DNA from 2 places in the Thermoanaerobacterium sp. CMT5567-10 genome. Region 1 is predicted to be linked to the other one. Evidence: riboswitches for the same ligand, from Rfam matches in the RefSeq annotation. Region 1 holds a riboswitch; the other holds the start of a gene.
What was found. Region 1 has a riboswitch for cobalamin ahead of Q2T46_RS13685 (energy-coupling factor ABC transporter permease). Riboswitches for the same ligand answer to the same signal wherever they lie in the genome.
Positions count from the first base shown of each region.

Region 2: another riboswitch for cobalamin. It lies ahead of Q2T46_RS11265 (ABC transporter substrate-binding protein); the one in region 1 lies ahead of Q2T46_RS13685 (energy-coupling factor ABC transporter permease).

Region 1 covers NZ_CP130558.2:2,680,446-2,695,897, reverse strand. Annotated here, with positions in the region: gene Q2T46_RS13705 (sigma 54-interacting transcriptional regulator) at 1-2,034, opposite strand, end outside; gene Q2T46_RS13700 (energy-coupling factor ABC transporter ATP-binding protein) at 2,335-3,165, opposite strand; gene cbiQ (cobalt ECF transporter T component CbiQ) at 3,169-3,936, opposite strand; gene Q2T46_RS13690 (energy-coupling factor ABC transporter substrate-binding protein) at 3,923-4,216, opposite strand; gene Q2T46_RS13685 (energy-coupling factor ABC transporter permease) at 4,213-4,944, opposite strand; cobalamin riboswitch at 5,079-5,291, opposite strand; gene cobK (precorrin-6A reductase) at 5,413-6,171, opposite strand; gene cobJ (precorrin-3B C(17)-methyltransferase) at 6,168-6,899, opposite strand; gene cbiG (cobalt-precorrin 5A hydrolase) at 6,886-7,926, opposite strand; gene cobM (precorrin-4 C(11)-methyltransferase) at 7,923-8,678, opposite strand; gene cobI (precorrin-2 C(20)-methyltransferase) at 8,681-9,355, opposite strand; gene cbiT (precorrin-6Y C5,15-methyltransferase (decarboxylating) subunit CbiT) at 9,357-9,929, opposite strand; gene cbiE (precorrin-6y C5,15-methyltransferase (decarboxylating) subunit CbiE) at 9,926-10,537, opposite strand; gene cbiD (cobalt-precorrin-5B (C(1))-methyltransferase CbiD) at 10,531-11,631, opposite strand; gene Q2T46_RS13640 (precorrin-8X methylmutase) at 11,642-12,265, opposite strand; gene Q2T46_RS13635 (sirohydrochlorin chelatase) at 12,287-12,652, opposite strand; gene Q2T46_RS13630 (arginase) at 12,724-13,431, opposite strand; gene Q2T46_RS13625 (folate family ECF transporter S component) at 13,501-14,031, opposite strand; gene Q2T46_RS13620 (Zn-dependent hydrolase) at 14,407-15,452, opposite strand, start outside.
Region 2 covers NZ_CP130558.2:2,224,684-2,240,135, reverse strand. Annotated here, with positions in the region: gene cobS (adenosylcobinamide-GDP ribazoletransferase) at 1-460, opposite strand, end outside; gene cobU (bifunctional adenosylcobinamide kinase/adenosylcobinamide-phosphate guanylyltransferase) at 477-1,046, opposite strand; gene cobD (threonine-phosphate decarboxylase CobD) at 1,071-2,120, opposite strand; gene Q2T46_RS11300 (hypothetical protein) at 2,126-2,866, opposite strand; gene Q2T46_RS11295 (ECF transporter S component) at 2,879-3,364, opposite strand; gene cbiB (adenosylcobinamide-phosphate synthase CbiB) at 3,367-4,320, opposite strand; gene Q2T46_RS11285 (cobyric acid synthase) at 4,323-5,837, opposite strand; gene Q2T46_RS11280 (cobyrinate a,c-diamide synthase) at 5,827-7,209, opposite strand; gene Q2T46_RS11275 (ABC transporter ATP-binding protein) at 7,202-8,002, opposite strand; gene Q2T46_RS11270 (iron ABC transporter permease) at 8,004-8,993, opposite strand; gene Q2T46_RS11265 (ABC transporter substrate-binding protein) at 8,995-9,945, opposite strand; cobalamin riboswitch at 10,096-10,268, opposite strand; gene Q2T46_RS11260 (hypothetical protein) at 10,642-11,304, opposite strand; gene Q2T46_RS11255 (hypothetical protein) at 11,390-12,238, opposite strand; gene Q2T46_RS11250 (Rpn family recombination-promoting nuclease/putative transposase) at 12,496-13,335, opposite strand; gene Q2T46_RS11245 (HTH domain-containing protein) at 13,512-13,952, shown strand; gene Q2T46_RS11240 (hypothetical protein) at 14,121-14,624, opposite strand; gene Q2T46_RS11235 (Rpn family recombination-promoting nuclease/putative transposase) at 14,886-15,452, opposite strand, start outside.

The DNA of each region.
Region 1 (15,452 bases):
TCTTATTGCCTCAATTAATGTAGGTGTTGATACCATATCTAAAATTTTTACTTTTATGCCTGTTTGTTCAGTTATAACTGTATCAAAATTGCAAAGAGAACCCATATCAACAAGCAACAAAACTCCCTTACCAGAATTTATTTTTTTTACTTTTTCAATAATAGTTTTTAATATTTCATTAGGGCTAATATTAAGTGGCATATCAACTGCTTCTACCTTTTTTTCTCCCATTAGATCCCCCAACAAACTTGTTGCAACATTTACCATACTACTTGCTGTACTATCCCCATGAGCAGCAACTATTATTCCAACATGTGCATCTTTCTCTTCTTCGATATTTACCAATAAAATGGTAATATACTCAACTTCTGCATCAGGAACAATTATATTGTACTTTTTCTCGATTAAACTTTTTATCTCAAAGGCAGTCTCAATTTCTTCCTGTTTATACTTAAGAAAATCTTTTACATCAAATGACTGTATAACCATATTATTTTTTATTCTTTTAAACAAAGCACTTAAATGAAGACCTAATGCGTATATAAATCTATCACTGTATTTTCTCTTTAATTTATTTTCAGCAAATTTTTTTATTTCACTAGCAAAATCCAAAATATTTTCATCAACCACTGATAACAATTTTTCTTTTTTATTTTTAGTATCCTCAAATTTTTTATAAAATCCCTTTAAATGAATTTTTATGTCAGTAGCAATAAATTCTTTTATGCTTTGTTCATCCATACCTTCACTTTTTAAAATACTTATCTTATCTTCAATAATTTTATATAAATTAAACGGTGGTTCTGATAAATCCTGATTTAAACTAATTAATATACGGTCATCATGTGGTGTGACAATCAATTTTCCGTTTACCAAATCACTTATTTCTTCTATATCTTTTCTTTTATTTCTAAAGTTTAGAAGACCTTCTTTAATACTAGATGGAAGCATTTTAAAGTCAATGTCTATGCTCTCTTTATCCATAAAATTTAAAAATCCTCTTGCACATATAAGCTGTATGTTTGATTTAAGCTGTCCTATATTACCATAAGTTACACTGCCGATAAGTGCTTTCACAACATCTTCAGTAATACTTATTTTTTTATTCACCCTGCGAGCTTCTTTAGAAAGAAGATATCTAACCATTTCAACTTTATCACTGCATGGCCTATCTTCAAAAGATGGTATATTAATTATAATTGGAATTCTCCTCATAAATGTTTTAAGTAAATGTGAATTTATGTCTTCATTTGTAGCACCTATTATTAATACATTTGCCTTTCTTTTTCTTTCCGTCTCTCCCAACTTATTATATGTTCCTGTATCCATAAAATAAAATATCATTTCTTGCCCTTCTGGTGGCAATCTATGTATTTCATCAAGAAATAAAATTCCTCCATTTGCTTTTTCTACAAGCCCATCTTTGTCAGTATCTGCTCCAGTAAAGGCTCCTTTGACATGTCCAAATATCTGAGATATAAGTAACTGTGGATTATTATAATAATCAGCACAATTAAATGCTACAAATGGTGCATTATCATCAAATCTCTTAATTTTTTTACCGTATTCAAACATAATATTTGCAAATAATGTTTTTCCTACGCCTGTCTGACCTATAATTAAAGAATGAAGTCCATTAGGTGGGTATAAAATAGCAGCCTTTGCTTGTTCTATTTGGTTTTTTAAACTGGTTTCACTGCCAATTAGACAATCAAACGGCGACATCTCAATCTTTTGTTCTTTTTCTTCTTTTATAAGCTGCTTAATGTCATCTACTTCAATTATTTCTTCGGATATCTTATCTTTTAATAATTTCTCTATCATGTCTCTATGAATATAAAGAACAGGTCTTTTTTTTATTTTTATAACCTTGTTCCTTCTAACAAGTTCATTTAATTCTTTACTAACATTTGTTCGAACTAGATGTAAATTTCGGGCTATTTCATCTGTACTCAAACCCTGTCGGTCTCTTAATTCATCAATTGTCCATTTCATTTCTTTTAAATATTTTTCTATTTTATCAATTCTTTTCATGATATCACCTTAGTAGAAATTATAAATTATAATAAAGTCAAATATATAGCACATCACATCATTTATTTTATATTTTTAATAGCAAACTTACAATAACTAATTTTTAGTTAATTTTATGCAATACCTAAATTATAACTTGCATATTTTGATGATTAAGTTGTTTAAATTATATTAATTATTGGTATCATGAAATTTAAAAATGTTTTACCTCATAAAAATAAGGAAAAAAGCCTTTTTGTATTTGTTAAATAAGCGAAGTTTCCTTTTTGCACTTGGCAAAAGTTATCAAAACTTCAGCAGCTATTTTATATATTTCTTTAATTCTTCTATATTTTTTGGTATACTATTTTCATCTATGATTCCCTTTTCTTTTAAAATTTCATATATTTCCAGAAGTATAGGCTTTCTTAAATCACTCCAATCAAGTTCTTCTACGTTAGTAAAAATAACTTCAGGTTCACCTTTTGCAACAACTTTTCCATTCTTCATGACATATATATAGTCAGCCCATGAATAAGCAAAATCCACATCATGAGTTGATAAAATGATCGTCTTCCCCTCTTCAATCAATTTGTCAAACACACTCATAATCTCCTGTACATGATTAGGGTCTAAATAAACCGTTGGCTCATCCAGTATTATAACTTCAGGTTCCATAACTATGATATCAGCTATTGAGACACTTTTTTTCTGCCCATAGCTTAAAAAATGGGTGGGCTTGTCTTTCACATCGATAATTTTCATTTTTTTCATTACTTTTTCCACTTTTTCTTTCACTATGTTTTCTGGAATATCTAAATTCATGGGACCGAAAGAAATCTCTTGGTACACACTGGCAGAAAAAAGCTGTATATCAGGATTTTGAAAAACAATACCCACATTCTTCCTGAGTTTTGTGAGTTCAGAACGATTGTATTTTATTTCTTCCCTGTTATACAATATTTTCCCTGATTTAGGTTTTAAAATTCCATTGAAGTGCAAAAACAATGTCGTTTTACCTGCACCGTTTGGTCCCAAAACTGCTGTCTTTTTACCCTTTTCTATCAACATATTTACGCCATCTAAAGCTTTTGTACCATCGCTATATTCAAAAGTAACTTCTAACGCTTCTAATATAAATTGATCTTTCATAGTTCACCTTCTTAAAAGTATTGATGTGCTTATTAAAACAAGTTCTATCAAAACAATATATATTAAATTTCTATAGCAAAATCTGTAATCTTTACTGATAACTTTTAATTCCCCATTATAACACCTTGCTTCTAAAGCCACATATAAATCCTGAGAATCTTTGTAAGACTTAATAAAAAGAAAAGATATTAAAAGTCCTAAAGACCTGTAGCTATTTTCTAATGTAGCATATCCTAATCTTGAATTCTGAGATGTATAAACTTCCCCAGCGGTATCAAATAAAACAAATATCAGTCTGTAGGTTAGCTGTAGTAACTCCAAAAATAATAAAGGAATTTTCAATTTCTTTAAGATATCTATAATGTCAACTACAGGAGTAGTGAGTACGAGAAAATATAAACAAGATATTACTGCCAAAGTTCTAAAAAACAAAATAACAGCAGTACTAATGCCTTTCGGAGTAATTCCTAAAGTTACCTCAAAAATATCAAGACTTATTAATGCAGCACTTTTATCACCTATAACATTGATGATAATTGTTAGTACACTTATCATCAAAAAAGAAAATGGAATTAACATAAGTTTTATGTACACTTTTCCTGGAATTTTTGCTTTTAACACAGTTATCATAAACATCAAAATAATTACTGCAATGTTTGTATATATATCAAATACAAAGCACAAAATCATTGTTAAAAAGGCAAATAAAAGTTTTTCAACAGGATGTACGTTGTACATCCTGTTTGTATAAGAATAATTATCTATTAGCATTTTTTCTCCCCTTCGCAAGACCTATATAATATCCTAAAAATCCTGCGCCTATTGCCGCTTGACACGCAAACAGAAGGCTCTCAATTTCTCCACTTGGTGGCTCCCAAACCGGTTTCAACCATGGTTTGTAATTTTTGTCTACCTGAGTGATAGCCTCTGTTGCCCTGTTATCTGCCCCAGCAAACTCAGCATTTTTAATTGTAACAAGAGGAAACACTATTAGCGAAATAACCAACAACCCTAATATCAAATTTATCATTAAAAACTTTTTGCCCCTCATACTAGCTTACCTTCTTTCTCTAAAACATTAAGCTCAATGAGTTCTTCTTTACTGTAGGCAATTAGCAAATTGATTACGAGTACAGTTAAAAGCCCCTCACTTACCGCCAAAGGTACTTGAGTCACTGCAAAGATCCCCATAAATTTTAAGAAGGAGACTGTAAATCCTCCTATTTCAGCCGGAAAAGCAATAGCAAGTTGGAAGGAAGTCGTCACATATGTAAGCAAATCCCCAATTGAGGCAGCTAAAAATACTGCAAGCCAATTTGGACCACCTACCTTTTTTACTCCTTTAAATATATAATAGGAGACAATTGGTCCTACTATTGCCATAGAAAATGTATTAGCACCCAAAGTTGTTATGCCACCATGAGCCAAAAGTAACGCCTGAAACAAAAGCACTATAAGTCCTAAAACGCTCATAGCAAAAGGTCCAAAGAGTATAGCTCCAAGTCCTACACCAGTTGGATGCGAACAACTTCCTGTAACAGAAGGAATTTTAAGTGCTGAAAGCACAAAAGCAAAAGCACCTGCAAAACCCAAAAGCATTTTAAGTTTTGGATTTTTCTTTACACTTTTGTTTATCGTCATAAATCCCACAATTACAAAAGGCAAAGAAGCTATATCCCATATTATGCACCATTTAAGAGGAAGAAAACCTTCCATTATGTGCATTGAATATGCAATTTGCGGTGCCATCAAAAGCAAAGCAAATACCGTTAACAACATCCATTTTTTCACATTAAACACCTCTTTTTATAAAATTTAAGCAAAAATAAAACCTCTTAACTTACCAATGGCATTAAGAGGTTAAAAAACACATAAATATCCTGTTATAACACCTCCTCTATCGACCGTAGAGTAAGTTTGACACAAATACAGGCAGGTCTCCTGACTTAGGTTCATCCCTCTTTACGCCTTCCCACCCGGCACTCATCAACTTCCGCTGAGAGACTAAGCAGTGGCACAATGTAAAGAGCTCACCATCACAGTGGCGGGACCGTGCAGGATTTTCACCTGCTTCCCTTTTAACCCAATTTGATTACAAATTGGGCACCTGTATTCGCCTGTTATCAAATTTTATTCTTAAATAAAGTATATCATTTTATAAATATGTTATCAATAAAAATTGAAAATGCTTTCAGTTCCAAAATTTTATGAGTTCATTCAGTTGACATCGTATAGACTGATACGCTTTTATCCTAATTGCTGACTTGTAATTTTCGTCACATCTTTCATAAGACTGTCAACATCTGTTATCACAACAGGATAATTTACATCAGGCCTTTTTATTAAAATTACAGGAATATCTAGCATTTCAGCAGCTTCAAATTTTTCTAATATCCCTCCCACAACGCCACTTTCTTTTGTCACGATCACTTCTGCCTCTCTCTCTTTAAACATTTGATAATTTAGTTCGCTGCTGAAAGGACCTTCCATTGCTATTATGTCTTTTGGTGTTAGCCCTAAATCTTCACATTTTTTTAGGACATTACTTAAAGGAAGTACTCTTGCCGTTACCTTTTTCCCCATTACCCAGAGGAACTTAAATTTTTCGAGGTTTTTACTGCCTACAGTCAAAAAAATATTGTGATATTCTTTACATTTCTCAGCTGCTTCCTCAAAACTTTCAGCTATGACGGCATTGTCATAATAAATGCTTTTCCTTTCATATCTTATATACTTTATACCAGTTTTGTTGCAGGCATTTATAGCATTTACGCTTACATCTTTTGCAAAAGGATGAGTCGCATCAATTATAATATCTATGTTATTTCTATAAATAAATTCAATGAGATTCAATTCATCCAGTGGGCCTTTGTGGACTTTTACTCCATCACTAAAAAGGCTTGCACCATAATCTGTCACTGTACTTGCTATAACCTCAATACCTTTAAGTTTTAATCGTTCTGCAATCTCCCTTCCATCTTTTGTACCTGACAAGACCAGTATCATAAAATATATCCCCTCGGCGTTATCATTTTGCCCTTTTCTACAAAAGTGCTTTCGTTACCTATTATTACAATTGTCCTCATATCAATTTCATAATTTGCCATTTCTTTTAAAGTGGTGATTATCACTTGTTGTCCCTCTCTTGAAGCATTTTTTACTATTCCAACAGGGATATCCTCTCTTTTGTATTTCATAATAATTTTCTGAGCTTTTATAAGATTTTCCGGTCTTTCTTTGCTTTTAGGGTTGTATATGACAATTACAAAGTCAGCCTGTGAAGAAAGTTCCAGCCTTTTTTCTATCACCTGCCAAGATATCAAATGATCTGAAAGGCTTATAACTACAAAATCCTGCATTACAGGTGCCCCTAGTATAGCAGCCGCAGCATTTAGAGCAGTTACTCCTGGTATTACTTCTATTTTTAAATCTATGTTATCTTTGTGGACAACCTCATACATAAGCCCTGCCATACCATATATCCCTGCATCACCACTTGACACAATGCACACATTTTTGCCTTGCAAAGCTAATTCAACAGCTTTTTTAGCCCTGTCAATTTCTTTTCTCATCCCTAATGAAATTACCTCTTTGCCCTCAATTAAAGGTTTAATAAGGTTTATATAAGTAGTATATCCTACGACTACATCACATTCTTTTAAGGAAGTGTATGCTTTAAAAGTCATGTCATTTATATCCCCAGGGCCTACTCCTACGACTTTAATCCATCCCATGCCAATCCTTCTTTCTAAATTTATACACAGCTAACGTTATTCCATTCTTTTTAAGATATGCTATCTCTTCTCCAGCGTTACTAGCCAAATAAGCAGAGGGTCTTGCAACACTTCCAACCCCTACTGTATGAAATACAAAATCAGAAATAGGAAATTTGTTTTCTATTTTTCTCAGCTCTTCTTTTGTATAAAAAACAAGAGGAATTTTCAAAAATTCTGCCAACTGAAGCATCCCTTTTTCTTCCTTTTTTATATCTATGGTAGCAATTGACTCGATGCTTTTTAATCTCAAATTTAGATTATCAAAAGTTTCCCTTATAAAAGTAAGCAAATCCTCAAAAGCTATTCCTCTTTTGCATCCTAAGCCAATAACTACATTTTTAGGTCTTAATATGACATAAGGTTTTTCTGTCGGTTTTTTTATTTCCTTGTCAGTTATGTAAACAAAGGCATCAACTTTACTGTGAACATCGTTTTTTATGTAATCTTTTAATAAGGGTATTTTTTCTACATCTTCATCAAGAATAAAACGTACATTTTCTCCATTTACAAAGGCTGCACTGACTTTTTTTAAATCCTCTATATTTTCAAGATAGTAACCATAATCTTTCGCAATCACATCTAAAGATATGACGCCCTCTACATCTGTTGCAGTTGTTATAACAGGCTGTGCTCCAATTGCAGAAGCCACCTTTAAAGTAAGTTCATTTGCGCCACCTACATGACCTGATAAAAGGCTTATGGCAAATTTCCCCTTTTCGTCTACTGCCACAACAGCAGGGTCAGTAAATTTGTCCTTTATCACTCCTGCAATTGTTCTTACCACAATCCCTGTAGCCATCACAAAGACCAATCCTTGGTATTTGTTAAATATTTCATGAACAAAGTCTATAAAATTTCCTTTTATTGCATAATCTTCAGGGGTTGCGAATTTTTCTTTTACATACACATCTCCTTTTAACTTTTGGCCAATCTCATTTGCCAACCTCGATGCATTTTTTGTGAGAGCAATTATCGCTATTCTCATAAATCTTCCTTCTTCCTGAAGCTATGAGAAAATTCTTTATCATAAAGCTTTGAATAGGTTTTTATATCTTTTAAAAAATCTCCTACAAGTATCATAGCAGTTTTATTTATTCCCTTTGATTTGACCTTTTGTGAAATGTCGTTAAGGGTACCTTTAACAATCAGTTGATCTTCCCAAGTAGCTTTATAGACAACTGCAACAGGTGTATTCTCTTGGTAACCTTTTTTCAATTCTGAGACAACTCTGTCAATTTCCTGAACACTCAGAAATATCGCCATAGTAGCTCCATGACGCGATAAATCTTTTAGTTCCTGCTCTTTAGGCACTACTGTCCTTCCACCTATTCGTGTTATAATCACTGTCTGGGTTATTTCAGGAATTGTCAATTCTTTTTTCAAGACTGATGCTGCTGCCAAAAAAGAACTAACACCGGGAATTATTTCATAATCTATATTTTCTTTTTCTAGCCTTACAATTTGTTCATGTATGGCACCGTAAATAGCAGGATCTCCTGTATGTATTCTTGCTACATCTTTTCCATCCTTATGAGATTTTACGATAAGCCCAATTATTTCATCAAGATTCATTGTAGCACTATCGTAAACTTCGGCCTTTGGCTTTGCGTATTTCAATATCTCTTTATTGACAAGTGACCCTGCGTATATGACAACATCACAAGCCTGTATTATTTTCATACCTTTTAATGTTATAAGTTCAGGATCTCCTGGTCCTGCACCAATAAAATAAACCACAGCTACTTCACCTTCTTTGCAATAATCAAAGACAAATAGTCTATCTTTTTTCCTATGTATTTATCAAGATCGTAAGATATTTCTTCATCTTGATGGCCGCACTTTATTACAAGATATCCTTTGAAGTTTTTTTCTTTTAGAAGATTTACTATTTCCTCGTATCTTCTCGAAATTTTCATCAATACCACGTTATCAAACATATCAAGTGCTTTTGAAATTTCTAATATATCTCCTGATGGAACAACTGCAAAAGTTTCATTTCCCTCTGCAATTGGAATATTTAATCTTGAAGCAGCTGCGCTATATGAGCTAATTCCAGGGATGGTCTCTGCCTCATAACCTTCAATTCTCTTTAGAATGTATATGTAAGTGCTATAAATCATGGGGTCTCCTATTGTTATAAAAGCTACATCTTTCCCATCATCAAGAAATGTTTTGATTTTTTTAACATTTTCCTCCCATTTTGCTTTAAGATCTTCTTTTGAGTATGTCATTGGAAATTCTATAAATACTACATCACATTTTATATAAGGCTTTGCAATTTCATAAGCAATACTTCCTTCTCCTTTGCTTGAAGGAGCTACCACCACATCTATTTTTTGGAGTATTTTTACAGCTTTCAAAGTAATGAAGCTTTCTTCCCCCGGTCCCACTCCTATACCGTATAATTTCGCCATTCTATCCCTCTCTTTTCACTGTTATAATGTAGACAGGATTTTGCGATATCATCATCGTCTTATTTCCCGCTTCTTTTGACACCGAAACATTGACACATATTGTTTGGACCGTAAACAATCTTTGTTTAAAATAATGATGAGCAGAATACGCGGTATCAAGTGTAATCCCGTTTACTACAACTACCCCATCCTCCTTTAATTTAGTTGTGACAATGTCAAATATTTGATACATTTTATCCCCTGTTCCCCCAATGAATACCCTGTCAGGTGAAGGCAAATCTAAAAGGGCATCAGGAGCTAAACCGCCCACAACAACAACATTTTCTACGTTAAATTTCTTAATGTTTTCGTTTATAAGTCTTACACCTTCTTCCTCTTTTTCAATAGAATAAACAACGCCTTTTTTCGATATTAATGCAGCCTCAACGGACACAGAGCCTGTACCAGCGCCAATATCCCATACTACACTGTCTTCTTTAAGCCTCAGTTTAGATATTGACAAAACTCGTATTTCTTCCTTTGTCATTGGAACATTGCCTCTTACAAAATATTCATCAGGAATTCCAGGTGTCATATATTGCCACATGTTATCACCACTACATTTAAATCAAATTTTTTATTGCAGTTTAAAAGTTCTTCTACTGTAAAAGAGTAAATCCTCTCCGTATCATAAGACAGATTTTCACCAACGTGTATTTTCCTGTCTTGCAAATTTTCTTCTTTCAACATAGCTGCAACAAATTGCGGCGTATGCGTATCATCAGTAAAAATAGCGACTTTTTTATTCTCTTTTACTTTTTTTACTAAATCTTCAGTACGACCATGTAAGCTTACAACCGCCAAGTCATTCATTGTTATTTTAAGTTTTGCACACATATACTGTATTGAGCTTATGCCCGGAATTATTTCTAATTGCTTTTTGTCCACATATTTTAAAATCACTTCCGATATGCCATACAAAGAAGGTTCTCCTGATGCTAAAATGACAATATTGCCTTCTTTGTTGAGTATACTACGATAATCTGTTGAAGCGTTTATCATAATCTTTTCGCAATCAATGTCTTCAAATTCTTCAAGATGGCGTCTGCCTCCCACCAGTACATCTGCCTCTTTTATTCTTTCAAGTGCATAAGTGGTAATGAATTTTTTGTTTCCCGGACCTATCCCTACAATTGTCACCATTCTACTTTATCACCTGCTTTTGCAATAATGCCTCTTTTCAATGAAATGAGATGAACTTCGATATTTAATTTATCGTAAACATACTGCTTACATTTCATGTAGACCCTGTCTGCTATAAACTGACTGAAGTCTTTTATATCGACTCCCGCCCTTTCAATTATATCAAGGGCTTCCTCCGTTGTATTTGAATCCAGAACTTTATCAACAGTCTCTTTATCTGCACCAAAATGGGCTACATAGGCCGCCATTATTTCTGCTCTCGCATCTGCAACATGGCTGTGGGTATTAAATATTCCTGCTGCTACTTTTACAAGTTTCCCTATGTGCCCTGCCAATACCACATGTGTAAAACCGTACTCTACTGCCTTCTCCAGCATAAACCCCAAAAAATTACCATAAGATATGATGAGTCTTTCTCCCACGCCTTCTTTTAAAGCATATTCTTTGCCATAATTTCCTGGAGCAAAAACTACCTTTTTGTATCCTTCAGCAGAAAGGATAGAAAGTTCTAACTCAAGAGAAGATTTTAAAGCTTCCTCCGACATAGGCTCTACAATCCCTGTAGTACCAAGTATTGATATACCGCCTACAATTCCAAGCCTCGGGTTGAAGGTCTTTAAAGCCACCCTTTCACCACCTGGTACACTTATGGTAATTTTTACACCTTTCCCTTCTGGCAGTACTTTTTTGACTTCATTTAAAATCATTGACATTGGAACAGGATTAATAGCGGATTTCCCAGGGCTTACAGGAAGTCCCGGTTTTGTAACTACTCCAACTCCTTCGCCTCCATAGACATCTATCCCTTCTCCTTCTTTTACCTCAGCCTTCGAATAAATTATAAGGCCGTGAGTAGCATCCGGGTCATCCCCTCCGTCTTTTCTTATACCGCACTTTACCCAGCCTTCTCCTGAAGTTATATCCAAAACCTCCAGCTTAAGCCGCCATCCCTTTGGAGTATCTATCTCTACAGTATCTAGTCTCCCACCTGTAAAAAGCATGTAAGTAGAAGCCTTCGATGCAGCGGCTGCACAAGACCCTGTAGTGTAACCATACCTTAATTTTTTTCCTCTCTTTACAACGTAGTTCTCCATAAACACCACTCTATCTTTCAATCATGTAAAGGAGGGCATTAACTATCGCTACTGCTACTGTGCTTCCTCCTTTTTTCCCTTCTGTTATGATGTAAGGAATATCAAGCTTTTTTACCTCTTCCTTCGCCTCTTCAGCTCCAACAAAGCCAACAGGAACACCTATTATAAGGGAAGGCTTTGCTTTTCCTTCTCTCACAAGCTCTATGAGTCTAAATAAAGCTGTGGGGGCATTTCCAATAGCAAAGATTTTATTGCTTTCGTCTTTTGCCGCTATTTCCATAGCTGCCATTGATCTTGTAATGCCACACTTCTTTGAAATTTCTTTAGCTTCAGGAAGATTAATGTAACTTTTTACTTTTGAACCTATCTTCTCTAATACCTTTTTATTTATTCCTGCTTCCGCCATCTTTGTATCACTAACAATATTAAATCCTTCCTTTAGTACCTTTAAACCGTCTTCTATCGCTCCTTTTGAGATTTTAAGTATATTGGCAAATTCAAAATCTGCTGTTGCGTGAATCACCCTTTTTACTATTAAAAGCTCCTTTTTATCGAATTTAGACTCATCTATGTTTTTGCCTATTATTTCAAAACTCTTTTTTTCAATTTCCCACGGATCTTTTATGTAATTCATAAATTATCTCTCCAATAAACTTTATTTTACTTCCTCTGTCCTTTCCAAAATTATATCCACGATTCTGTCGTCATAGCCAATTGGCCTTCCAAATTTTATAGAAAGACCGGGATACTTCTTCCTCTCCTCTTCAAAAACCACCGGTATATCCTCTTTTATATGTATTCCTTCGAATAAAAATAGTGGCACAGCAACGATATCATAAATACCTTCTTTTACAAACTCTTTAATAGAAGTAGGGATGTCAGGAGTGTCAAATTCCATAAATCCTGCCTTCACATCCTTATATTTATCTAAGCTCTTTATTCTATCTACCACCTTGATTACAACTTTTTTTGTCTCCTTAACGCGGCTCCCATGAGCTATGACTAACAACCCTTTCTCCATTTTATCTCTCCTCTTTCTACTACAAGCGTTAAAGCTCAAGCTTTTTTCTAGGTATTCACTTGGCTACTTTTTTATGCAAAATTAAGATAAAAAATTTGATCTGAAAGTGAAAGTTTCTTAATATCCCAGTCTCTCCTATAAAGTTTAATCACCTTATAAGGCAAATTGAGATTTTTTATGAATTTCTCAAACTTGTTGTCAAGCCACGGTGGTGTCCATGCCCCCGATCTACAAATATGTACAGCTACCGTGTATATACCTTCAGGTAATACATCTATATCCCTGTAATATCGAATTGAAAAAAGTTTATTAAAATCTTTAAAGTCCTCAGGCTTTTCAAAAGTATGAGGACTATATATTATGTGAGCCTTTTTTATCTTACCTTCATTTAACAGCTTCCCCAGCCAGTTAGCACAGTTTAACTCAAAATTAACCGAGCTCATTCCTGCATAGCCCAAATCAGCGTGTGTATCAAAAGAATATACTTCTTCACATTCATTAGCTCTGGCGATGTGATATGATAGCATATGAGATTCAGACACAAATACTTTGATATTTCTTATAAAATCAAAGTGTTCTCTTATTTTGACCCAAAAATTTTCCAATATCGGAGTTGTATCTACTGACTTTTCCAGATCCTCACCTTCTAAAACACTTTTTATGTACCTCTTATACCACACCGCCTCTATGTTTTTTTGGTTTTCAACATAAGAACCTAGCCACTCTCTTTTCAGAGGGATGAAATAATCCCAATCTATGCTCAAAAGGCTGTGAACCATATTCACCACCTATTAACCTCTAAAATACCGCCTTTATTTAAAATAATCAAAAAATTAAATTTGATTTTATTAGTGGGCTTTAAAATAAACCATATTTATTCTTTTTAGCAGTATTTGCGTAAATAAAGCATATATTGGCACATTGATAAGTTCTCCTATAACTTTTGGAGGTAAAGTAGTTACTATTGGTATTTTAAATAACAATTGAAGAAAATAAGGCACGAGTACTACTGATGAAATGAACTGACCTACCCCAATCGCTATCATTAATTGCCATAGAGAAGGAATTGGAGCTTTTACCGGCTTTAAAATTAAAGGCGGAATAATACCTGTGAGAGCTGCTGTCAATGTGAAATGTGGCATGTATGGTCCTAAAGGATTAATGTAATACCCAACTATATCACCTACAGCACCTACTATCCCCCCCGCTGTAGGTCCAAACATTATACCTGCAAGAATCACAGGCAATGCGCCAAAGCCAATTCTTACACTTTCAATGCCGCCAATAGCTATTTTTATGCTAGCTATTCTACTTAAAACTATGTTTAGGCTAATCAACAATGCTAGAAAAACCAGTTCTCGTACATGTATTTTTTTCATTAAACAAGCCTCCCTACATATTATGATAGACTATAATGAAACTACTACACAATTAGAAAAAGACTACTACAATAGTAGCATAAAGTCTATATATCATCAATACTCCCAAATCAAGTTTTAATACTTTAATATTATAATATCAGATTAATTGCTTTTTATTTTTTTATATAGTAGAAAAAGGCACGATAGTTTTTCCCCATCATGCCTAATTTTTATCATATACATTTGTTTTGCAATATTAGTTGTTTTTTGATAATTTTTTCTAAAAACAAAAAACTGAAGGAATTATGCTGTGCAATGTGTTCTTTACTTGACATTCTTTGTTGTGGCAATATTACCGATGTACGGCGTTTGCAAAACTCGATATATTACTTTCTATTTTTTATCAATATCCAATATCGTTTGTAGTAATACATTAGCGCCCTTCCAGCAATCGTCGAGAGATGTTTTTTCTATTTCGCAATGGCTGTGTCCGCCAATACTTGGAACAAATATCATAGTCGTAGGCAGGATATCAGCAACAAACTGGGCATCATGTCCAGGGCCACTGTACATTCTCATACATGGATAGCCATATTCTTTTGCATTTTTCTCAACTAAATCGACCAACTCTGTATTAAAGGCAACAGTCTTACGTGACCACAATTTCCGGTAGCTAACCTTGCACTTTGCAAGTTCTTTAGGAATGTTTTCAATAACATCGACAACCTGCTGTACTATTTTCGGATCTTGATGTCTTGCATCCAAAGTAAACTTAACATCATCCGGTATAATTGTATGTACATTTGGTGAGCAAATAATTCTACCCGTGGTATAAACCAACTTACTGTCAAGCTTATCAAGCTCTTTATGTAGATACTGAATAGCCTCAGAAGCTGCATAGAGAGCATCTTTTCTCATTCTCTGCGGAACAGTTCCTGCATGACCAGCCTGGCCGATAAATTCAAACTCATAATTGACCATTCCAACGACACCTTCAACAACGCCAATATCCATTTTTGCAGCTTCAAGCACTGGGCCTTGCTCAATGTGCAGTTCCACAAAAGCCATATATTCCTTAGGATTCATTCTATTTTTCTCGTCACCCTTGTATCCGCTTGCATCCAAAGCTTCACCAAATGTTATTCCATCCTTATCCTTTGAGGCCAGCATCTTGTTCTTATCAAATTTACCAGTAATAACACCTGATGACATCATAGCAGGGTCAAAACGAGCCCCTTCTTCATTGGTCCAAATCATAACCGTAATTGGATGACGGTGTGGAATCTTCTTTGTAACAATCGTTTCAGCTACTTCCATTGCACTTATTACACCTAAAATACCATCATAGTTTCCACCTTGTACTACCGAATCGCAATGTGATCCCACTGCAATACGTGGAAGATCTTCTGATCCTTTAAATGTCGCATATATATTTGCCA
Region 2 (15,452 bases), 460 kb from region 1:
CTAAAATTATCGAAAAGCGTCCAAGAAGAGGCATCAATATTAATGTCGAATAAACAAGGTTATCTTTTATGTGGGACAAAAACAGTATTTTTAAAATTACTAAAAATACTAAAGCAAGAACTCCGTTTGTACCAAGCCTTGAATCCCTCATTATTTCAAGCATTCTATCTTTGCCTTTATTGCTAAAAAGACCATCAAATGTGTCTGCAAACCCGTCTATGTGCATTGCACCTGTTAAAATATACAATGACACTATGGCCATTGTAACGGCTATTTCCCGGGGAAATATATTTTTCACAGCATAAAATATAAAACATGCAACGGCACCAATAAGTCCTCCTACAAAAGGGAAATATTTAGCCATCTTGTGAAAATCATTTCTGTCTACATCAATTTGAACGTTAATAGGTATTCTTGTCATAAATTGAAATGATAATATAAAAGCTTTTATCTCATCCATCATGTTCACCACATTATTATAAGCAATTATTTTTACTTTTTATTTCTAAAGGTATGCCTGAAACCATAAAATAAACATAATCTGCATTTTCTGCAATTTTCTTATTTATCCTGCCTGAGATGTCTCTAAATATTCTTCCCAGTTTATATTCAGGCACAAGTCCCATACCAACTTCATTTGTGACTACTATGACATCTTTGTTGCTGGCTTTTGAGGCATTAATCAAACCGTCAACTTCTTTAGTTATTTTTTCTTCAGCTCTATCTACATCTTCTAAATCTTTCTCTTCCCAAGTCATATCGATTTCTAAAAGCAGGTTTGACACCATTACCGTCAGGCAATCCAAAAGAACAGCTTTTTTATTTGTGCTTCTTATAATGTCAGAGATGCCATTATAAGCCTCTACTGTTTCCCACTCCTCCGGCCTTCTTTCTCTATGCCTTCTAACTCTTTCTTTCATCTCGTCATCAAACGGTATAGATGTAGCGATGTAAAGGACGCTGTAACCACCGTCTTTCATTGCAAGGCTTTCTGCAAACTGGCTTTTGCCAGATCTTGCGCCGCCTGTCACCATAATCAAAGCCAATAAAAACACCTTCTTTCAGAAAAATCACTTAAAAACTTCTTTTATAGCTTCTATCAGTTTTACATTATCATCATGACTTTTTACAGCCACTCTAAAATACCTATTATCCAAATACCTGAAATTTGATGCATCTCTTATCAGTATCCCTCTTTTTAATAATTCTTCTTTTAAGTCATTAACACTCTGATGCTTCAGCTTTAAAAGCATAAAATTAACCTGCGTATCAAACACGACTAATTCATCTATCTTTTTAAGCTCATTCATCAAATAATCTATTTCTTTTTTTATATATTTTCTCGTATTTCCCATAAATTTGACATCATCAAAAATCCTTCTTCCTACTGCATCAGCAAAAGCATTTACCGTCCAAGGCTCTTTATAATCTTCCAATCTCTTTATCAAATTTTCACTTCCAAAACCGTATCCTAAGCGCAACCCCGGAAGCCCAAAAAATTTAGTAGCAGCTCTTACGACAAAAAGATTATCGTAGTCATTTATGAGATCTAAAGACTGGTATTCTTCATAATCGTATATGAATTCTATAAACGCCTCATCTATCATCACCGGCAAATCAAGATTTTTCGCTTCCTTCACTATGTATTCCACATCTTTTCGCTTTATTCCCTTGCCTGTAGGATTATTTGGATTTCCTATGATGACAGAATCCACTTCTTTGAAGCGATTTACTATTTTGTTCGCATCAATCACGTATCCATCTTCTTCTGAAATCTCGTAGTACAAAGGATTTCCTCCTGATAATGTGACTGCCCTTTCGTATTCCAAAAAAGCAGGAGATGGAATAAGCGGCTTTTTCAGAGAAAATGCCCGCACAAAAAGGTAGATAAGTTCCGACGCACCATTACCGACTATTATGTTCTCATTTTTTAGGCCCACATATCTTGAGATAGACCTTTTCAACTGGGTATAGTTTATGTCAGGGTACTTTGTTAAAACTGCAATATCAATGGAATCTCTTATACATTCGGGGAAGCCAAGAGGGTTTATGTTTGAGCTAAAGTCTATTACATCTTCATTGTACACATAAATATTGCCGCCATGCTCATATTTATCCACTTATTTCACCTTCCATCTATGAGTCTACCTAAACGTACAAACGGTTTGTCTAAGAGATTCTCAATTTTTCGCCTATCACCCTCTTTGTAAACTACAATGCAACACGTGGAAGGGCCCCCTGACTTTTCATCATCAATCTCGTTATCGTATTCTCTTAATAAATTTAGTCCAGAAGTAAATTTGAGCACATCAAGTTCATATTTTATCCCTCTTGACCCTACGGGAATCGCTTCTACTATTTCGCTACATCTAAATATTTTTACATAATCTTTAAGCGTAAGAATATCATGAAAGCGCAAAACCTCTTGTCCAACACGGGGGTAACCTATTAAGCCTACCTCCATGCCTGCCATAGCCTTTCGCACTTTTAAATCTTCTTTCGCTGCCTTTCCAATTGCTGTCACGCCAACACCAGTCATTGTTGATGGAAAATTTTCCTCCGTGCTACCAGTTAAAGCGACATCATATATCCCGTTGTCATTTAGCTCTTTTCTTATGCCATCTATGATTTTAATTCCAGTTGGGTTCATCTCATTTGACAGCGTATCCGATATGATGATTGGCCAAGCTCCAATGCACAAAAGCTCAGATACTGCGACCTTTGTCACGGTCCTTCCCACTATCTCCTCATCTACCTTCAATATGTCGCCTTCTTTATTTCCAATTGCACCGATGCTATCGCAAGCTATTGCATATACAGTATCACTTTCATATATTATTAAGACATCTCTATATCTCTCTACCATATCTCATCCTCATTACCTTTTTATCTTAGTTGAGATGGCTTTAAAGATGACTGCCGCTAGAAAAACATTAGCAAACGATGCAATAGTAAGCGGAAATACCATCTGTACAAAAAAGCCCCAACCATATTGAGGAACAAAAATAAGTGTTGCAACAGGTCCATTTAATATAGTACCAACAGCAACTGCTACATAGCTATTAAACTTTTTATACGCAAGTGAATAAAAATATGCACATACAGCCATCGATACAGCAATGATGATATGGTTAGGTATTCCAAGTGGAAAACCAGATGTAAGTGCAGTAAAAATATGTCCTAAAGAAATAACGATTGCTCCTATGTAGCTTCCAAAATAAAGGGATGCAAAATACCCAGGCAATGAATCAAATGCAACTGTATTGTAGATTTTAATCATGGCACCAACAGCACTCATGGCTATAAGCATAGCCACAAGCGTCAAAGTTTTTACATTTTTTAATGGCGATGTCTTTATATGCATTATTAAATACCTCCATTCAAAATAATTAATTTTAATGCAAAAAACAAAACAAGTCCCAGAAAAGATGTCATATACATTATCTTTACGCTGTCCTTAATATGTTCTAATTTAAGTGCCTCTTTGCCATCTCCCAACTTCGGTTTTAATTCAGGCTTTCCAAAATAATAGTTAAGCCCTCCCAACTCTACATTTAGCGCACCCGCAACAGCAGCTTCCCCATGTGCGCTGTTGGGGCTTTCATGCTTTAATCTATCCCTTTTTAAAATGCGAAAGCTATTTTTATAGTCGTATCTCAGCAAAAAAGATGATGCTACAATCAAAAGCCCTGTTATCCTGGCTGGCAAGAAATTCAATACATCGTCAAGCTTTGCAGAGGCATATCCTATTTCTGCGTATTTTTCATTTTTATAACCAACCATTGAGTCAAGTGTGCTGGAAGCCTTGTAAGCTAATGCCAACGGTGCACCGCCTATAAAAGCATAAAATAGAGGCCCAATTATCCCATCAGATATGTTTTCTGCCACCGTCTCCACAACACCTCTTACAATGTCACTGTAACCTAAGTTTTCCGTATCACGGCTTACGATGAAAGACAACATCTTCCGAGCTTCAACAATGTTGTCGTTTTTAAGAGGGCTGTATACTCTCATGGCTGATTTTGCTAAATCATTTGTGGCAAGACACGTGTAAATGAGAAGCATATCTAAAATCTTTCCTAAATACACATTTAATTCTTTCAGCAAGTAAATGATAAGATACCCACTTATGTAGCTTGTAAAAACAACTACAGCACACAAGAAATAACCCGCGATTCTTTCCTGTCTTGCGGTTTTGGCTATTTCCCTAAATTTACGCTCCAAAAAGCTGATTAATTTTCCCATAAGTCTCACTGGGTGAGGGTATCCTTCTGGATCGCCTATCATTAAATCTAAAAAATATGCAGCTATCACTTCCATATTCAAATACTGCCTTTCATTATCTTGTAAATTTTATTCATATCCAGGCTATTTCTGACTATATCTGCCAGCCTATCGTACTCTCTTTCCTTAAATTCCCTGTAATCTTCAATGTAATCTATCTCTTTGAAGCCTTTTGATTTTCTGACGATATTTATAAGCCTCCTTGTGAAGTCCGTGTTTTCAAATATTCCATGCATATACGTGCCAAACACCTTTCCATCACTGCTTACACACCCATCACTGACAGATATTTTTTCCTCATTCCTCACTAAAATGTTGGAAAAACTTTTTTCTCCCGTAGAGCTTATCCCCATGTGTATTTCGTATCCATCTACAAACAGTTTTCTAAGCGGTGATAAAAAATCAGGCAAATCATCGGAAATTTGAGCTTTAACCTGCGTCGTAATCTTTTCATCTGAAATAACTGTCTCTATGTCTAATAGTCCTAAACCTTCCATCTCACTAACAGGCCCTTCTATGTGTTGTGGATCCCATATCTTTTTCCCCAACATCTGATATCCACCGCATATACCGATTATAAGCTTCCCTCTTTTTCTTAAATTCAAGATCTCATGGTGCATTCCAGCATCTTTAAGTGTTTTAAGATCTCCTATCGTGTTTTTCGTACCTGGTATTATCAATACGTCGCAATCACCGATTTTTTCGCCTCTACTTACGTACCTTACATTTACATCTTGAATCTTTTTTAATGGCTCAAAATCAGTAAAGTTAGATATATGGGGGAGATTTAAAATCGCAATATCAATGGCTCCACTGCTTTTTCTCCTGTAATAAGAATCCGTTGCACTATCCTCTTCATCAACATAGACGTCTATGTACGGAACAACTCCAATGACATCTTTATTAATTATGTCCTCCAGCATCTTTATCCCCGGCTTTAATATTTCCATGTCTCCTCTAAATTTATTTATTATGACGCCTTTTACTCTTTTCCTCTCATCATCATTTAAAAGCAATAGTGTGCCTGCAATAGACGCGAAGACACCGCCTTTATCTATGTCGCCTACTATCAATACTGGTGAATCAACGAGTTCAGCCAATCCCATATTTACAACGTCTTTTTCTCTAAGGTTTATTTCGGCAGGGCTTCCAGCGCCTTCAATCACTACTATGTCGTATGACTGGCTAAGCTTATCAAAATCCTCTTTTATCATACCTAAAAGTGTCGGCTTAAATTTCTGATAGCAAGATGCATCCATGCTGTCATAAACTTTTCCTCTTAGTATAACTTGACAATTTTTGTCTGAACTTGGCTTTAAAAGTATGGGATTCATAAGTACCGATGGTTTTATGCCTGCAGCTTCAGCTTGTACAGCTTGTGCTCGCCCCATCTCAAGCCCCTCATCTGTTATAAAGGAATTAAGCGCCATATTTTGAGACTTAAATGGTGCAACTTTATATCCATCCTGTCTGAATATCCTACAAAGAGCAGCAGTCAATAAGCTCTTTCCGACAGATGATGCCGTACCTTGCAGCATTATCTTAAGTGCCATTTTTATACATCTCCTGTGTATAATTTTTGCATTTATTTATAAACCTAATTACAGCATTTGGATATTTCAATAAGTTGATGTGAACATAGGTACCTAAACAATTTTTGTACACATATCCGCATGACCACTTGTCTTCAGAATTAGGCTTATGCACTTCATACGCAAAATCATCGTGTATCCCCGACATCTTCGAGTTATGAAAAACATGACCAAAGATGACATCTCCTTTTTCAAATAGCACATTATCTTTTACCACATCTACCTTGGCGTAACCAAAATTGATTAATCTTTTCGTCATTATGGCATCTAAATCGAATATTCCTACCATATGGTGTCCATCTCCATTTAGATCCACGATTTTTTTCGCAAGGTACATAAGACCACCGCATTCTGCATAGACTGGCATTCCCTTTTCAATACTTTCTTTAATTGAAGATAACATGGAATGATTTTTGCTTAATCTTTCAGCAAAAACCTCAGGAAATCCTCCACCTAAGTATATTCCTGACACACCTTTTGGAATAGCATCATCACGTAGAGGACTAAATGGGATTAACTCTGCTCCACGCTCCATCAATGAATCTAAGCTATCTTGATAGTAAAAATTAAATGCTTCGTCGTATGCAAGTGCAATTTTGACAGTTTCTCTTATTCTTACTGACACTTTTTCTTCAATTAAATCATCTTTCTTAAAATCTACATCACATGCATCGAGAATGCCCTCTACGTCTATGAATTGCTCTATGCTATCGTACAAAATGCTAAAATTGTGATTTTCCTTTGTCTCAAATATAGGCATAAGTCCAAGATGCCTCTCAGGCAAACTAACCCTATCATCCTGGGGAAGATATCCAAATGCTTTTATGCCTAAATCTCTTTCTATGCATTCTTTTAAAAGCTTGTAATGTTTTTCACTGCCAACTCTGTTGAATATTACTCCTACAATATTGACATCTTTATCGTATTCTATATAGCCTTTAACTAAGGCAGAAACACTTGCAGCCATTCCAGATGCGTCAACGACAAGTACGACAGGTAAGTTTAAAAGTTTTGCCACATGTGCACTGCTGCCATAGCTTGTATTATTGATTCCATCGTACATACCCATGACGCCTTCTACGACTGTCACATCTCCAGATAAAGCGTGCTTTAAAAAGGACTTTTTCACGTAGTCATCTCCAAGCATGTAGACGTCCAAATTGTATGAGAAATTGCCAGATGCAAACCTGTGATACGCCGTGTCTATGTAATCAGGACCAACTTTAAACGAAATGACCTTGTATTTTTTAGAAAGATATCCTATTACACCAATAGTAATGGTCGTCTTACCTACGCCAGAATGAGTTCCGGCTATCATAAATGCTTTACACAATTTTCAAATCATCCCCTTGCTTTTTTGAGAGAATAATAAGCGGTGTATCTGTAATAGGATTTCTGATTACATCAGCATCGACAGAAAAAGCCATCTTTATATTTTCTGCAGTAAGGACTTCATTTGGCGTCCCCATCGATATAATCTCTCCATCTTTCATAAGTAGAATAAAATCGCAAAATTGAGATGATAAGTTGATGTCATGAAGAACAGCAAACACAAGTATATCTTTTGCGGTCAACTGCTTAAGTATTGAAAGCACTTCTATTTGATATTTTACATCTAAATGTGAAATCGGCTCATCCAATAGCAAGATCTTAGGCTCTTGAGCCAACGCTCTTGCAATGTAAACCCTTTGCCTTTGCCCACCACTTAATTCATTTACATATCTATCCTTAAGATCCCATGTGTTTGTAAGAATCATCGCTTCTTTTACGATGTTTACGTCTTTTTTAGTCTCTCTTTGAAATCTCCTTAAATAAGGAGTCCTTCCCATCATAACAACATCATAAGAGGTAAATTCAAAGTCAGAATACACATCCTGCGGAACATAACCGATAAGCATCGCTTTGTCCTTTGATTTCATGCTGTATATGCTCTTCCCCGCTATAGACACATTTCCTTTACTTGGCTTCAAGTACCCTGATAAGTTCTTTAAAAGAGTAGTCTTTCCAGACCCATTACTGCCTAGTATCCCCACCATTTTATAGTCATCTATCTTAAAATTTACACCTTTTAAAGCCTGAATCATACCATAACTAAAATGAAGATCTTCCACATTTACGATCGCCATATTATTTGACCTCTTTATTTTTATTTTTGACAAGAAGATATAAGAAAAATGGTCCACCACAAGCGGCAGTTATTATGCCAACTGGTATTTCTACAGGAGCCATCACAGTTCTTGCCAGCGTATCAGCCAATACCAAAAACGCTGCACCTACTACACCGCTAAAAGGAACTAAAACTCTGTTGTCAGAACCTATAATAAGCCTTGATATGTGAGGCACTATAAGCCCTACAAAGCCAATTATTCCACCTGCTGAAACAGAAGACGCGGTGATTAAAGAACCTACAATCAATATGATTTTTTTAACTCTTTCAGTATCAATCCCTAAATGCTCAGCTATTTCTTCACCTGTCATTATCACATTAAGATCTCTCGAAAACGTGTATAATGCAATACATCCAATCAATATTAGTGGTACTGTGTAAAAAACCTGGCTCCAGCTAATAAGACTAAATCCCCCCATCGTCCAAAAGACTATCTGTGACATCTCATTATGATTCAAAAGCATCATGAGAGAAATAACTGAAGACATAAAAGCACTGATGGCAATGCCTGCAAGAAGCATCGTCTGCATTTTAATATACGGTCCTTTTTTAGCCAAAATATACACTACGTAAATAGTCATAAGAGCAAATGCAAATGCAAAAAATTGAAGACCAAAAATGCCTAATCCTAAGACAATTGCGATGGACGCTCCGAAAGCTGCTCCCGATGATATACCTAAAACATAAGGATCTGCCATAGGATTCTTCAAAAGTCCTTGAAAGAACGTACCTGCCACAGAAAGTCCCATCCCAGTAAAAGCAGCTTCAATAATCCTTGGAAACCTAAGATTTAACAATATCATCTTGTCTGTGCTGTTGCCATCACCAAATATGACATCAACAATACTTTTCAATGGCATTTTGACTGCACCAACTGATGCAGAAAACATCAGCGATGCAATCAAAATCACAATAGAAATTAGCAAATAAAAACCTTTTTTCACTTTCAATTTATTTAAATGCCTCCGGATGTAAATCTTTTGCAATTTCTTCTAAACCTAAGACGATTCTGTTAGATGGCTTAGTGACAATGTCATCGTTGGATATTACAAATATTTTGCCATCCTTTGCCGCTTTTGTATCTTTATAACCTGCCATATTTTTTATTTCATTGGCATTTGCAGCATGTGGTGATGTAATTATCACATCAGGATTCTTCTGTATCAATTTTTCCATGCTGTACTGCGCCCATCCGTTTGCATCACTGGCTACATTATTTCCACCAGCCAATGTAATAAGTTCATCGATAAACGTACCCTTGCCAGCCGTCCAATTTCCATTTGTATCAACAACATAAAACACATTTACTTTTGGCAAATCCTTCACTTTATCATTGATTTCTTTGATTTTATCCTTCATGCTGCTTATTATTTCATTTCCCTTTTCTACATTACCTGTGATTTCAGCTAATATCTTTATTGAATCATATATCTGGTTTATGTTCTGAGCTTCCAATACCACCACCGGTATGCCTGATTTCTCGATTGTCTCCATATGGTCTTTTCCAGAAAGATTTGATGCAAATACGATATCTGGCTTTTGTGCCAATATAGTTTCAATATTAGGCCCTTCATATCCTCCAACTTTTGCAACACTTTTTACCTCTGGTGGATAATCGTCGTAATTGGTAACGCCGACAACATCTTTGCCAGCGCCAATTGCGTAAATCAGCTCTGTAGTTGATGGAGACAAGGAAACAATTCTTTTCGGCTCCTTTTTTATCGTCACTTGCCTACCCATAAAATCAGTAATCTTCAATGGAAATGTAGCCTTAACTTCAGTTTTCGTAGTATTGTCATTTGTTGCTGTCTTTTCTTGAGTTTTTTGAGAACATGAGACAAGGCTTAATGAAAGAACTGCTATTATGATGAAAACTACGATATTTTTAATCCACTTTTTCACTTAGATCTCTCCTCCTAAATTATTTATAAAGATTTGAAACATAACCAAAGCGCTTAAACAGTAAACCTAAAAAATTAAGGCATACCGAGAAGGTATGCCCCATATTTTTCAATGCAAATATGTACCACATTACCAACCTCCCCTCCGAAGGTGTTTTTCACATCTTAAGGCAGGTCTCCTGGCTTGCAATTCATCTTTAGCTCAACCTTCCCGGTTTCACCAGTGGTTTTTTGAGCCTCATCATCGCTTACAGTAGCGGGGGCTGCAGCGGCTTCTCACCGCTTTCCCTATTAACCTTTCGGACCTTAAGACCATATTTAGTTTAACTATATTATATCTTTAATGCAAAATTGCGTCAATGAAAATAAATGGCCTTTTTTTGCAATAATTTGTCATGAATCTATCATCTCAACCCATATAAACTTTTACTACTGTAATATCCAATATAACAAACATGATGAATACCGCTAAAATAATTGAAATCAAAATAAATGCCTGCAAGATAAACTCCCTGTACCTTTTCATCCCACACTCTTCCTCCAATTTCTATAAAGCAAATCGTTTTTTCCTTCTTTATATATAGACAAATTTCTTCCTCATTTTGTTACAGTTTTTTTAAAAAATTTTTTATGTATAAAAAAATAGCCCAAAGGGCTACTTATCAAATGAAGCGTGTGGTATCAAAAGCATACTGTTTTAATGAGCTTCAAAACGCAAATCCGATGTAATCTCGAAACTATCATAGTAAAAGTACAATATTCCTGATTTAGTATCCAAGAAAAACAGCTTATTAGTCATATAATTAGTTCTAAAAGAAGTCGAATCTTTTTGCTTAGTATTTGTATATAAATAATAGTATCCATTCTCTTTTACTTTTGGAAATGGATATTTTTCCCCAAGCGTTAAGTTAGGTTGTGGCAATGATTTTGCTAATGAGTACGGTATCACAGAACCAAACTTCCATCCTTTTTCTTCTGCAGATTTGATGAAAGCATCCATTTGGGACTTATCGAACTTCATAACGATGTAATGTAGCTCTTGGTCCCTATCGCCTGTATAGTTATTCTCCAGTATATTAACTGATCTTGGAATGTAGATGCCAATTTGGGAGGCGACAAAATATTGAGGTCCAGAAAATATCTTAGAAAAAATCAGTATGCACAATCCCAAAGCAAAAAAAATACCAACTGTTATTCCCCACCATTTTATGAGATTTCTATTTCCAGATCGTCTCCATTTATAAACTGAAAAGCCAAGCCAAACAATCATTAATACAGCTACATTAATAAGAAATATTTCATATATGTAAATCATGCGATTGCCTAAATTCCCTAAGTATAATTGCGTATGTAAATTCATTGATATCACCTCACATCTTATAGCAAATGTAGTAACTGTTTAAGTATCTAAACAAGCTACTACATTCTTCAAATTTTTGATAATATTACTTAGTATCAGGGACAGTTATGGAAATATAGTATGGTACTACCGCTCCTACAGACTGCGCATATGCACCATAATTATTAATTAGTGTTACCGCTGCATTGGGAATTCCGGATCCATACCCACTCCAATTTTTAGGTTGGAAATCATACGTATCTGTAACATATGAAGTTATTGATTTGCCTGATGAATAGCTATACATTGTAGTATTATGTAAAGCTAAATATAAATCCCAGTTTGAATTGCTTGCCGTAAATACTGGATAGCTTATTTGACTTGTACTGCTAGAACTCTTAAAAGGAGCAATAGCATTTTTATATGCTTGAGTACCCTTTATCTCAGGTACTATCGAATCGCTCGATGGAAGATATTCATCACTGGGATTATCTTGTAAAGAATGCTGCAAGAAAAATGATGCTTTAGGAACTACGATTGAAGCCAATTCTGCAGCCGTCCACAATTGAGCTCTTACAAGAGATTTTGTTATCCCAACTGACTTAATCGATACTTGTGATGATGAAGTTTTTAAATTCATTATCTCGTTTATATCAAGTAATGGTCCTTCTAATTCCCCATTAGACACTTTTTGATTATGGTATTCAATCGCACATTTTAATAAGAATGCATCATCTGACAGCGAACCTTGCTTTGATCTTTGATCTTGAATAAATTTTTTAAAGTTATTGACATCTTTAAGAAACCTGTCATACTCAATAGCACTCTTTTGCTCTGCATCAATTGATGAAATCTTTGGTAACATATTGCTGGTAGGAACCGCAAAAGCAGAACTAAAACTTGAAATTGTAAAAAGCACAACAATTAGAAGCAGTGAAATTAGTTTTTTTAACATACTTTACATCTCCTTTTTGTAGTCAATATGCTTCTCGGTACCAAAAAGCATATTAACTACGATTTTATCTGCAGGAAATGGCGCCAATTTCTGTTAATATTATTATAAACCAATTATTCTCATCTGGGAAGGTGCTAAATTAGGTCAATTTTTCTGTCATACTTTGTCAATCTGTGTAATATATTGTCGAAACCGCGACCGTTTTTCGGTCATCAATAAACTTTAAAAAAAAACAGGCATTAAGCCTGTTTATGATCCTAATTCATCAATTTTTTTATCTCCTCTTTTGACAACTCTGTAATCTCTGCTATTCTGTCGATGTCCATACCTTCTTTTAACAACTTTTTTGCAATTTTTATGCTTTTCTCTTTTTCGCCCTTTTCAATACCTTTTTCAATTCCTTTCTCAATGCCTTTTTCTATTATCATCTTGTACGTTTCAGATTCTTCAATCCTAAACATTTTTATCACCTCCGAAAAAACTTTCTCAATAACTTCTCTTTTATATATGATGCCCGATAATATTTCAGCCTTAAATGCTATGTCTTTCTTCTTGTTTATGTCCAATGGAATATCTTTTATAGCCTCAACACATCTTTCCAGATATTTTTCTCCTTCTTTTTTCCTTCTATTTTTGTCCATCAATGGAAGCAGTGAATACAAGTCATAATAGTCTGTCTTTAAAACATCAGTATATTTTATGTCGCCAACATTTATTATCTTATATTTATAGTCTAATGTATTTTGTTCTCCAAAGTTATAATTTAAGCTATTTGCCATTTTTACATTGTCTTTGCCTATATATACGACTATCTGATATGGTAGGAGATCATGTTTTTCCATTATCTCCAGTGAATATCTCAGCATTCTATAAGGCATTTTTTCGTCATTTTCTGATTGAAATTCTATATGCACAGCCACATTTCCTTTGTCAGTAGTACATTTGAATATCATGTCGCTGTCTCTGCGTTCTACTCTTGCAAATTCTATATTTAGTTCATCAATCTTTGTGTATTGTAGTCCAAGAAAATAACTCATTATGTCATCAGCCATATCTGAAAAAATATTTTTCATAGTTATATCGTATTTTTGGCTCATACTTCTTCCTTCCATTTCTCTTCATCTTACCTTTATTATATCATACGAATATTAAAAATACAGATTATTGTCATATTATTTTTATATCAAAATTTTGTAGCAATAGGTCTTCTTGCTATTATGCAATTTATATTGTAAAATCTTATTAAATTAAAATAAAGAAAGGAAAGCGGTACATGAAAATTGTAAAATATGATAGTGAAGGAATTAGAAAAAAATTACTGTATGTAATTGACAAATACAAAATCACATTAAACACTTTAAGTAAAGTAACAGGTATTGATATTAATTGGCTTTCAGATTATATAAATGGAAAAAGAGAAATAGACGACCTATCAGATAATCTAAAAGGCTTCTTTTTTACCGATTTAATCTTTCTTCTGTCAGACGGAATGGAAATTGATAAAGATGAAAGAATAAAAGGAGTTATTGATGTACTAGTACAAATATTCGACCTCAAATATGAAACTATATCACTTTATGCAGGATTAGAAAAACAAGATATCGAAAACTTTATGAATGACACTAACTCAATTAACTATGAAAAAAAATATAAGTTAGCAGCAGCTTGTATGATGCTTCATTATATATTCAAACAGCCAATAATATATAAATAATCGACCATCTAAAAATGTTTTACCCTAAAGCAACGACTTTTTATCGCACCGATCATTATTTAAAAGATTATAACTTGCATATTATCGATAAATTGATTTCAGAATCAAACAATAAAAGAGGACTTCCCAATTAAAATTTAGAGAATGTCCTCTTTTTCTATATTACTTTCAGTTTATCCAAGTTATATAGTTATTACCTGTTTTTGCTACTGGCACAGGGCCTAAATAAGCTATGCCACTCAGTGAAGCACTATATTTATGCCCCGAGATATTAGAAGTAGGAACAGAACCACTAAAACCAGATACGGGAGTATATCCACCACCAAAACCGGAAGTTAAATCCGTTATATGCATTAAACCCGTAAAACTTGTAGCTGGAATATCCAGTTTTATTGAGTAATAAACAGTACCTTTTGATACCCACAAACTCAATACTCCTACATCACCAATAAAATCTTCATTTGGAAGGATTGCAGAATTATCTTTTATCAATGTAAGCGGTATTTGGGCTTTTTCACCTTCTTTTAATTCTACTGCTGTTTTATAAGTAAGCTTATATGTATTAACTACCTTAACTGGATCTTTCTGTGCTAAAGCCGTTACCGAGGTGGAAAATAGCGTAACTAACATGAGAACAATTATGAAGATCTTTTTAGCTAGTTTTTTTAACATACTTTACATCTCCTTTTTGTAGTCAATATGCTTCTCGGTACCAAAAAGCATATTAACTACGATTTTATCTGCAGGAAATGGCGCCAATTCCTGTTAATGTTATTATAAACCAATTATCCTCATCTGGGAAGGTGCTAAATTAGGTCAATTTTTCTGTCATACTTTGTCAATCTGTGTAATATATTGTCGAAACCGCGACCGTTTTTCGGTCATCAATAAACTTTACAAAAAAAAAAACAGGCATTAAGCCTGCTTATTATCTTAATTCATCAATTTTTTTATCTCCTCTTTTGATAATTCTGTAATCTCTGCTATTCTGTCGATGTCCATACCTTCTTTTAACAACTTTTTTGCTATTTTTATGCTTTTTTCTTTTTCGCCTTTTTCTATTATCATTTTGTATGTTTCTGATTCTTCAATCCTAAACATTTTTATCACCTCCGAAAAAACTTTTTCAATAACTTCTCTTTTATAAACTATACCCGATAATATCTCTGCCTTAAATGCTATGTCTTTCTTTTTGTTTATGTCCAATGGAATATCTTTTATAGCCTCAACACATCTTTCCAGATATTTTTCCCCTTCTTCTTTCCTTCTATTTTGGTCCATCAGCGGGAGAAGGGAATATAAATCATAATAGTCTGTCCCTACAACATCAGCATATTTTATGTCGCCAACGTTTATTATCCTGTATCTATAGTCTAATGTGTTTTGTTCTCCAAAGTCGTAACTTAAGTTATTTGCCATTTTTACATTGTCTTTGCCTATATAAACAACTATCTGATATGGTAAGAGATTATGCTTTTCCATTATCTCCAGGGAATATCT